Regions from separate parts of the Ancylobacter sp. TW_SC_1 genome, predicted to be linked through region 1. Evidence: riboswitches for the same ligand, from Rfam matches in the RefSeq annotation. Region 1 holds a riboswitch; the other holds the start of a gene.
The links. A riboswitch is a leader RNA that binds a small molecule or an ion and turns the genes downstream of it on or off. The one in region 1 is predicted to bind cobalamin.
Positions count from the first base shown of each region.

Region 2: linked by a shared signal. The riboswitch ahead of cobW (cobalamin biosynthesis protein CobW) and the one ahead of AC1PZ7_RS18275 (energy-coupling factor ABC transporter permease) in region 1 are both predicted to bind cobalamin.

Region 1 covers NZ_CM166365.1:3,875,494-3,879,837, forward strand. Annotated here, with positions in the region: gene AC1PZ7_RS18260 (hypothetical protein) at 1-479, shown strand, start outside; gene AC1PZ7_RS18265 (sulfite exporter TauE/SafE family protein) at 488-1,183, shown strand; gene AC1PZ7_RS18270 (hypothetical protein) at 1,212-1,448, shown strand; gene AC1PZ7_RS18275 (energy-coupling factor ABC transporter permease) at 1,495-2,172, opposite strand; cobalamin riboswitch at 2,209-2,429, opposite strand; gene AC1PZ7_RS18280 (cytochrome-c peroxidase) at 2,480-3,619, opposite strand; gene AC1PZ7_RS18285 (acetamidase/formamidase family protein) at 3,762-4,344, opposite strand, start outside.
Region 2 covers NZ_CM166365.1:2,110,341-2,114,684, forward strand. Annotated here, with positions in the region: gene cobO (cob(I)yrinic acid a,c-diamide adenosyltransferase) at 1-540, opposite strand, end outside; gene cobU (bifunctional adenosylcobinamide kinase/adenosylcobinamide-phosphate guanylyltransferase) at 537-1,052, opposite strand; gene AC1PZ7_RS09715 (CbtA family protein) at 1,056-1,775, opposite strand; gene AC1PZ7_RS09720 (CbtB domain-containing protein) at 1,795-1,980, opposite strand; cobalamin riboswitch at 2,014-2,232, opposite strand; cobalamin riboswitch at 2,301-2,507, shown strand; gene cobW (cobalamin biosynthesis protein CobW) at 2,625-3,686, shown strand; gene cobN (cobaltochelatase subunit CobN) at 3,823-4,344, shown strand, end outside.

The sequences.
Region 1 (4,344 bases):
TGGCCGCCGGGGTCGGCGCGCTGCTCGCCCTGTTCGGCTTCTTCGTCCTCGCCCGCCGCATCGGGCGGCAGCGCGAACAACTGGCCGGACGGGCAAGGACGGTGGCGCGCTTCCTGCGCCCGGTGGTCGGGCTGGCGCTCCTGCCCTTCGTCGCGCTTCTCACCATCGCCGTGACCTTGGCCCTGTTCGCCTTCGACCGAACGCTCGGCCGGCTTGCCCTGCCGGACGCCATGCCCTCGTTCTCGCCGCGCGCGCTGGCGCGGCGCGGGCTCGGCTTCGCGGCCGGCTTCTTCTCCGCCGAGAGCCTGCCGATGACGGCGGTGAATGCCCTGCTGCTGCTGGTGCTCGGCTGTCTGGCGGTCGGCATCGAGGTGGCGTTCTACGCCGCGCTGGCGGCCGTGCCGGTGATGATCTGCACCATGATGATGGTGGCGGTGGAATCGAGCCGCGAGCCGGAAGACGGCCCGGCCGGCAGCTGAGCGACGCGATGACCGACCTCTCCTTCGTCGGCGGCCTCCTGCTCGGCCTCGCCAGCAGCCTGCACTGCGCCGGCATGTGCGGGGGCATCGCCTCCGGCCTCGTCTTCGCCTTCGATCCGCAAGGCGGCCGTGCCCGGCAGGCGAGCGTGCTGCTGGTCAGCCAGATCGGGCGCATCGCCTCCTATGTGCTGGCCGGCACGTTTCTCGGCGCCGTCGGCTCGGAATTCTACGGCGCCTTCAACCACGCGGCCGCGCATCTCGTGATGCGCTGGGCGGCGGCGGCGGCGCTGGGCTGGATCGGCCTGTCGATGCTCGGCCTCGCCCCGCCGCTGACCGTCGTCGACCGGCTGACCGGGCCAATCGCCCGGCTGGCGCGCCATCCCGGAAGGCTGGCGCTGGCGGGCGGCTATGCCGGGCCGCTGGTCGCCGGCGCGGCCTGGGGCCTGCTGCCCTGCGGCATGGTCTATGGCGCGCTGTTCTACGCCATGCTCACCGGCTCGGGCGGCGGCGGCGCCACCGTCATGGCCGGCTTCGGGCTCGGCACGCTGCCCGCCGTGACGGCGACCACGCTCGGCGTCGCCTCGCTGCGCCGGCTCGCCTTCCTCCCGAGGATCCGCATCGCCGCCGGGCTGGCGCTCATCGCGCTCGCCGCCGCCAGCGCGCTGCTGCCCGCCGCCGCGTGGGAAGGGCTGTGCCTGACATGAAGATTCCGCCATCGCAGGAGAGACGGCCGTGACCGACATGACGCTGCACCCGCTGGCGCAGTTCGCGCTGACCTTCGCCATCGGCGCGCTGGCGGGGGCGGTCTTCATGGCCGGCGTCGCCGCGCTCGGCCTGGAGGCCGTATCCGGCTTTCTCGACATGTCGGGAGGCGGGCTCGACGCCCGCGACGTCACCGCCGTGCTGTGGATCGCCGGTCAGCTGGCGGTGTTCGTCCACCACATAGTGCCGGGCATGCTCAGGGCCTGAGAGGACGCCGGGGAGCCGCCGTGGCGGCACCCCGGAAGAATCGGCATCACGCCGTGTGGTAGAGCCGGCGCTCGAAGATCGGGCTGCCCTTGAGGCCGTTGAGCGCCTTGGCCGCCGCCAGCACGGCGAGGTCGACCAGCGGCTCGACGATGATGACGAGCATGTAGGCGGCGCCGAAGGAGGCGATGGACTGCGCGTTGTCCACCGTGAAGCCATGGCCGTAGAACGCCCAGAACGCCACCCACACGACGATGCCCGCCTGATAGGTGGTCGAGAGCGCCAGCGCCTGGCGGTACTTCAGCTCCACATAGGGGGTGTTCGGCGCGATGACGCGGCTCGCCAGCGCGGTCAGCGCGAACAGCGGCACCAGCAGCGTGGTGACGTTCATGCCGTATTGCGGCAGGTCGAACGGCGCGAAGAACACGCCCTGTATGGCGAGGCCGGCGGCGAGGCCGATGGCGGCCGGCGCGACGCCGAAGATCAGGAACAGCGTCGAGCCGAGGATGAGATGCACCTCGGACACGCCGACGGGATGGTGCGGCAGCAGCTCGAAGAAGGCGAAGACCAGCGCCGTCGTGGCGATGCTGCGCGCCACCAGCGAGACGGCGCCGCGCTCGCGCACCGCGTCGGCGGCGAGCTTGAGCGTGTAGGCGCCGGCGCCGGCGGCCGTCACATAGCTCAGCCAGATCTTTCCTTCGGCCACGAGGCCGGGCTCGATATGCATGGGGTTCTCCTGTGCCGTCTCACCCGACGGCGTGCGGTTGGACCTGTGCGCATGGCCGGTCTCCTGACTCGCGGGTCGCTGCGCGCCTTCCGCCTTCCCGGTCACTCCCCTTTCGGGTCGGGTCCAGTGGCATGATGGAAGGCCGCTCGCCGCTCACAGTCGCGGGGGCGGTTGGGGCTTGGGGCCGGCAGGCCCTTCCCCATTCCCATTTCATCCGGGCGGTTTCCCACCCGGACACCATGTGCGCGGCTACCACGCGCCGGAAGGCCTTCCCTGTCAAGCAATCGCAAGGCGCTATCCGCAGCCGTCACGGCGCGGCGGGCGTCTCCAGCAGCGGCTCGTAGCGCGCGTCGGTCAGCGTCCTGAGGAAGGCGACCAGCGCGTCGATGCGCCGGTCGTCGAGCGCCGGGCCGCTCTCCAGCTCCTTCAGCGACAGCGTTCCGGCGACCTCCGGCCTGTCCCACACGGCGCCGGTCTCGGGGTTGATCTGCCGCGCGGGGGCCGAGGAATTGTACTTGTTGTAGAAGAGGATGACGGTCTTCAGATCCTTGAAGACGCCGTTGTGCATGTAGGGGCCCGTCACCGCCACATTGCGCAGGCCCGGCACCCGGAACTGCCCGTCATGGCGCTTGCCCCCGATGTCCTTGCGGGCGCGCAGGCCACGGTCGACCGGCACCTTCAGCGCGGCATTGGCCGGCGTGCCGATATTGTGGAAGCGGTAATTGGAGAACGTCTCCCCGGCGCCGCCGTTGGGCGTCAGCTTGTGGCACTGGCCGCAATTGGTGAACTGGTTGGAGAAGAACAGCACCCGCCCCAGCTCTTCCTGCGGCGTCATCGTGTAGTCGCCGCGCAGGTAGCGGTCATATCGGGAATCGAACGGCGAGACGGCCGGGCTGCGCTCATAGGCGGCCAGCGCCTCGGCGAGGGCGGCGAAGGCGCGTTCGTCGTCGCCGAACACGTCGGGTCCGAACCGGGCGCGGAAGGCCTCGACATAGGCCGGCTTCTCCTTCAGCCGGGCGACGACGCTGGCCTTGTCCGGCATCGCCATCTCGACCGGGTTGAGCAGCGGCTGGCCGGCCTGCTCGGCCAGCGTCGCCGCGCGCCCGTCCCAGAACTGCCCGCCGACGGGATTGCCCTTGGCATCCTTGCCGAAGCGCGGGATGGAGGCGGCATAGCTCGCGCTCGGCGCGTTGCGCACGCCGTGCGAGACGCCGTCATCGCCGAGCGAGACCGGCCCGCCGCGCGGATCGGCGAAGCCGTGCGCGGGGTCGTGGCAGGTGCCGCAGGACTGGGTGCGGTTGCGCGAGAGGTCGGTGTCGAAGAACAGCGTCTCGCCAAGCGCCGTCAGCGCCGCATCGTCGGCCGGCGGCGTCTCCCCCGCCGGCGCGCCGGAGACGAGAGCCGAGAGAGCGAGAAAGACCGCCGCGAGCGGCGCTGCATGCCTCATCAGGTGCCACCATCGAGCCCGGCGTCGGGCGCGGCGGCCTTTTCCCGCCAAACGCCGGCCCGCGCCATTGGACACCTTGCCCTAGGCCAAACGGCGCCCGCCGTCATCGGGAAGAACACGGCTCCGGCACGCCCGGCCCGGCTCAGCCCTCAGGCTCGAAGATCGCCTTGGCGACCTTGGCATGGACGCCCCAATTGCCGTCCGCCACCTGCGTCACCCCGAAATCCACGGCGACCGACATCAGCGAGATCGCCTCGTCCTCGTCGAGCCCGTAGCGCTCCATGAGGAATTTTCGCGTGGCGCGGAAGGCGCCGCGCAGCGCCCGGCTCAGCGAGGAGCGCTTGAACACTTCCGACTGCGCGTTGCGGCCGAGCTCGCGCAGATAGTTGGTGTAGCTGAAGCCGTGCAGCAGCCAGGCGTCGGGCGTCTCGATCAGCGGCGCGCCGAGGCCGTTGAGATAGGCTTTCTCGGTCTCGCCGCGCTTGTGCAGCACGAGGCGGATGTCGCCGGTGAGCGAGCATTCCAGCGCGGTGCCGCTGATCTCGCCGTCGCCCTGCGCCAGATGCGGGTCGCCGACCGAGAGCAGCGCGCCCGGCACCGTGACCGGCAGATAGACCGAAGCGCCCTGCCCGGCCCGCCAGTTGTCGACATTGCCGCCGAAATAGCCCGGCGGCACGGAATCGACGATGTCGGTCTCGCGCGGCGCCACCGCGATGAAGCCGAAA
Region 2 (4,344 bases), 1.8 Mb from region 1:
ATCGGCGGCCTCGATGAGCGCCGGCTTGGCGTTGCGGCCGGTGACGACGACGTGCAGCCCCTCGCGGCGGGCCTTGAGCGTGTCCACCACCTCGTCGAGCGGCAGATAATCATAGCGCAGGGCGATGTTCAGCTCGTCGAGGATGAGCAGCCCGATGGCCGGGTCGTTCATCATCGCGCGGGCCTTGTCCCACGCTCTTCGGGCGGCGGCGATGTCGCGCTCGAGGTCCTGCGTCTCCCAGGTGAAGCCCTCGCCCATGGAGTGCCAGTCGACCCGCGCGCCGAAGCTCTCCAGCGCCGCGCGCTCGCCCGACTGCCACGCCCCCTTGATGAACTGCACGACGCCGACGTTTCCGCCATGCCCGAGCACGCGCAAGGCGAGCCCGAAGGCGGCGGTGGACTTGCCCTTGCCGGCGCCGGTGTGGACGATCAGCAGGCCCTTCTCGACGGTCTTTTCCGCCACTTCCGCGTCCTGCACGGCCTTGCGCTTTTCCATCTTGGCGCGATGGCGGGCGGCCTCCTCGGGCGAGATATCGGTCACGTCGCCGGTCCTTTCACGGTCATCGGCAGGCCGGCCACCATGAAGATCACGGTGTCGGCCCGCGCGGCGATCATCTGGTTGAGCCGGCCCTGCGCGTCGCGGAAGCGGCGGGCCAGCGCGTTGTCGGGCACGATGCCGAGCCCGACCTCGTTCGACACCGCGACGACCGGCCCGTCGCGGCCGGCGAGCGCCTCGACCAGCGCGGCCGATTCCGCCGCCACGTCGGCCTGCGCCAGCATGCGGTTGGTCAGCCACAGGGTGAGGCAGTCGACCAGCACCGGCCGCCCGGCCGGGAGGTTCTTGAGCGCGCCGGCGAGGTCGTGCGGGGCGTCGCGCGTTTCCCAGCCGGCACCGCGCCGCGCGCGGTGGAGCGCGATGCGCTCCACCATCTCCTCGTCATAGGCCTGCGCGGTCGCGAGATAGCTCCATGGCGGGGCATGGCGCTCGACCCGTTCCTCGGCGTGCCGGCTCTTGCCCGAGCGGGCGCCGCCGAGGACGAGGGTCAGGCTCACGCCTCAGCCCGCCGCCGCGCCGAGGCGCGGGCGCAGCCAGCCGGCGAGGCCGCCGAGCAGCACCCAGAACACGAAGCTGGCCGCCACGCTGGCGACGACAAAGCTGTGGTGCAGCGCCTCCGGGATCGGGCTGTCGTGGCTTTCCGGCTGCGGCGCGCCGACGAGATGCGGCGCCACGATCAGCGCGACGCCGAGGACGGCGAACAGCGGCGAGCGCCCGAACACGATCAGCGCGAGGCCGCCGGCGGTCGCCACCGCCGTGCCGATCCACCAGAGCTGGCGGGCGGCGAGATCGGCGGCCGGCATGGCCGGCAGTTCCGGCGGCAGGCCGAGGCCGGGCGCCAGCGTGAACACGGCGAAGCCCGCCAGACCCCAGGGGATGCCCTGATGCCATCCCTTGAGCCCGCCGGCGAGCTCGCTGGCGGCGACCAGCAGCAGGCCGAAGCCGAAGGCGGTGAGCACGGTGGCGAGGATCGTGTAGGCGTTGCGCTCGACGCCGTCCGCCGGACCCCATTCCTCGGCGTCGTGCGCGTGGGAATGGGCGGCGGTCGCATCCGCGTGGTCGTGCGCGACGGCCTCGGCCGGCGCGTCCTCGCCGCCCTCGAAGGTCTCGGCCTGGAGGATCAGCGGCACGGTGGTGAAGACATGGATCGCCGAGCCGACAAGCCCGGTGCCGATGCCGGCGAGCGCGGCGACGAACAGAATCGTCCTGAAAAGCAACATGGCGCGGTTCCCCTCGCGTTCAGTGGCAGGGGAAGGCGTTGGCGTGGCGCACGTCGTGCGTCGCGTTGTGCACGGCGCTGATATGGGAGAAGCCCACGCCGCCGAGCACGAAGACGCCGAGAAGGGCGGCGAAGGTGATCTGCACCGCGCGCGAGGCGGTGGAGTCGTGCGGGGCAGCCGCGTCGCGGCTGTTGAGGGTCGTCATAACGTTCTCCTTTGGCCCTCCACCCGAGGACCGTTGCGGTTCGTGTCGACGGCCGGTCTCCTGGCTCGCGGGTCACGGCCCTTTCTCCGCCTTCCCGGCGTCGCCGCCAGTGGCCGATGGAGAAGGGCTCGCCGCTCACAGTTGCGGGGGCAGCCGCGGGTTCGGCGTCGGCCTTCGAGAAGGCTTCGGCCCCACCGCGTTCCCGTCTTGCGTCCCGTGCGTGTCACGGGAACCGACGACATGGCGGACTATAGCCGGCAATCGCCGGGCCGCAACGGCGACCTCCAATCAGGCGTTTGACAATCCCCGGCAAGGCTCCTTTAGTGGCCGCGATCGACGGTTTCCTCCCCTGGGAGGGACGAAGAGGGAATGCGGTGCGGGGCGCTTCGGGCGCTCCAATTCCGCGGCTGCCCCCGCAACTGTAAGCGGCGAGCCTGCGCCGAAAGCCACTGGAGATACGCTCCGGGAAGGCGGCGACGAGGCGGCGACCCGCGAGCCAGGAGACCTGCCGACGGTCCGGTCGTGCGTGCCGGCGGGGTGCCCGGCAGTCAGGCAGAGCTGCGAATCCCGTTCGCGGCCTCGCGCGGAATCCCGTCCGCGACCGGTGCATCCCGCGATTCTAGTGGTTTTCGTGGAGACGCCGCATGTCCGTTGCCGAACCGACCCCTCTCGACCGGGTGCCGTGCACCATCGTCACCGGCTTTCTCGGCTCCGGCAAGACGACGCTGATCCGCCATGTGCTGGAGACCGCGCGGGGCAAGCGCCTCGCGGTGATCGTCAACGAGTTCGGCGATGTCGGCATCGACGGCGAGATCCTCAGGGGATGTGGCATCGATACCTGCCCGGAGGAGAACATCGTCGAGCTGGCCAATGGCTGCATCTGCTGCACCGTCGCCGATGATTTCGTGCCGGCGCTCGACGCCATTCTCTCGCGTGTGCCGAAGGTCGACCACATCCTGATCGAGACCTCCGGCCTCGCTCTGCCCAAGCCGCTGGTGCAGGCCTTCCACTGGCCGGCGATCAGGAGCCGGGTGACGGTGGACGGCGTCGTCGCGGTGGTCGACGGCGAGGCGCTGGCCTCGGGCCGCGTCGCCCATGACCATGACGCGCTGAGCGCGCAGCGCGCCGCCGACGCCTCGCTCGACCATGACGACCCGATCGAGGAAGTGTTCGACGACCAGATCGCCTGCGCCGACCTCGTCATCCTGACCAAGGGCGATCTCATCGACACGGAGGGCGCCGTGCGTGCCCGCGCCGCGCTCGATGCCGAGCTGCCCAAGGGCGTGCAGGTGGTGAGCGTTACCGGGGGGCGCATCGACCCGGTCCTGCTGATGGGTCTCGGCATCGGCACCGAGAACGACATCGAGAACCGCCGGACGCATCACGACGACGAGGCCGAGCACGACCACGACGATTTCGACAGCTTCGTCGTCGAGATCCCGGAGATCGCCGATCCCGCCGAGTTCGCCGCCCGTGTCGCCCGCGCGGCGGAAGAGGCGGAGGTGCTCCGCGTGAAGGGCTTCCTGCCCGTCGCCGGCAAGCCGATGCGTCTGCTCGTGCAGGCGGTCGGCCCGAACGTCGCGCATCATTTCGACCGCCCCTGGGGCGCCGGGCCGCGCATCGGCCGCCTCGTCGCCATCGGCCTCAAGGGGCTCGACCGGGCGAAGGTGGAGGCGATCCTGACGGGGGCGCTGGAGACGGCGTGAGGAGCTTTTCCACATGTTGTCATCCCGCAACGGCCAGAGGCCGCATCCGGGATCGCGTTCGTCCTTTCCGGCGCACGATCCCGGCTCAGCGGCTGCACCGCGGGCCGGGATGACGGCTTGAGGGAAGGCCCACCCGATGCACATCCTCACCACCACCTCCACCAGCCTCGACGACCTCGTCGAGCCGGTCGATCTCGGCCAGACGCCGGGCGAGGTGGTGGTGGTGTCCTTCGCCGACAGCGACCTCGGGGCGCTCGCGCGGGCGCAGGAAGCGATGATGGCACGGGGCGGGGCGGACCTTCCGAGCCTGCGCCTCGCCAATCTGCGCGACCTGCGGCACCCGATGTCGGTCGATCTGTGGATCGACAGCGTCGCCGTCCATGCCCGCATCGTGGTGGTGCGGCTGCTCGGCGGGCTCGACTGGTGGCGCTACGGCGTCGACCGGCTGAGCGCGCAAGCGCGGGCGCGGGGCTTCGCGCTCGCCGTCCTGCCGGGCGAGGACCGTGACGACCCGCGCCTCGCCGAGGCGTCGACGCTTCCGGCGCACGAGCTGGACGGCCTGCTCGGCTATTTCCGCGCCGGCGGGCCGGCCAACATGCGCGCGCTGCTGCGGCGGCTGGCCGGCCATGCCGGGCGGGATCTGGAGGCGGCAGAGCCT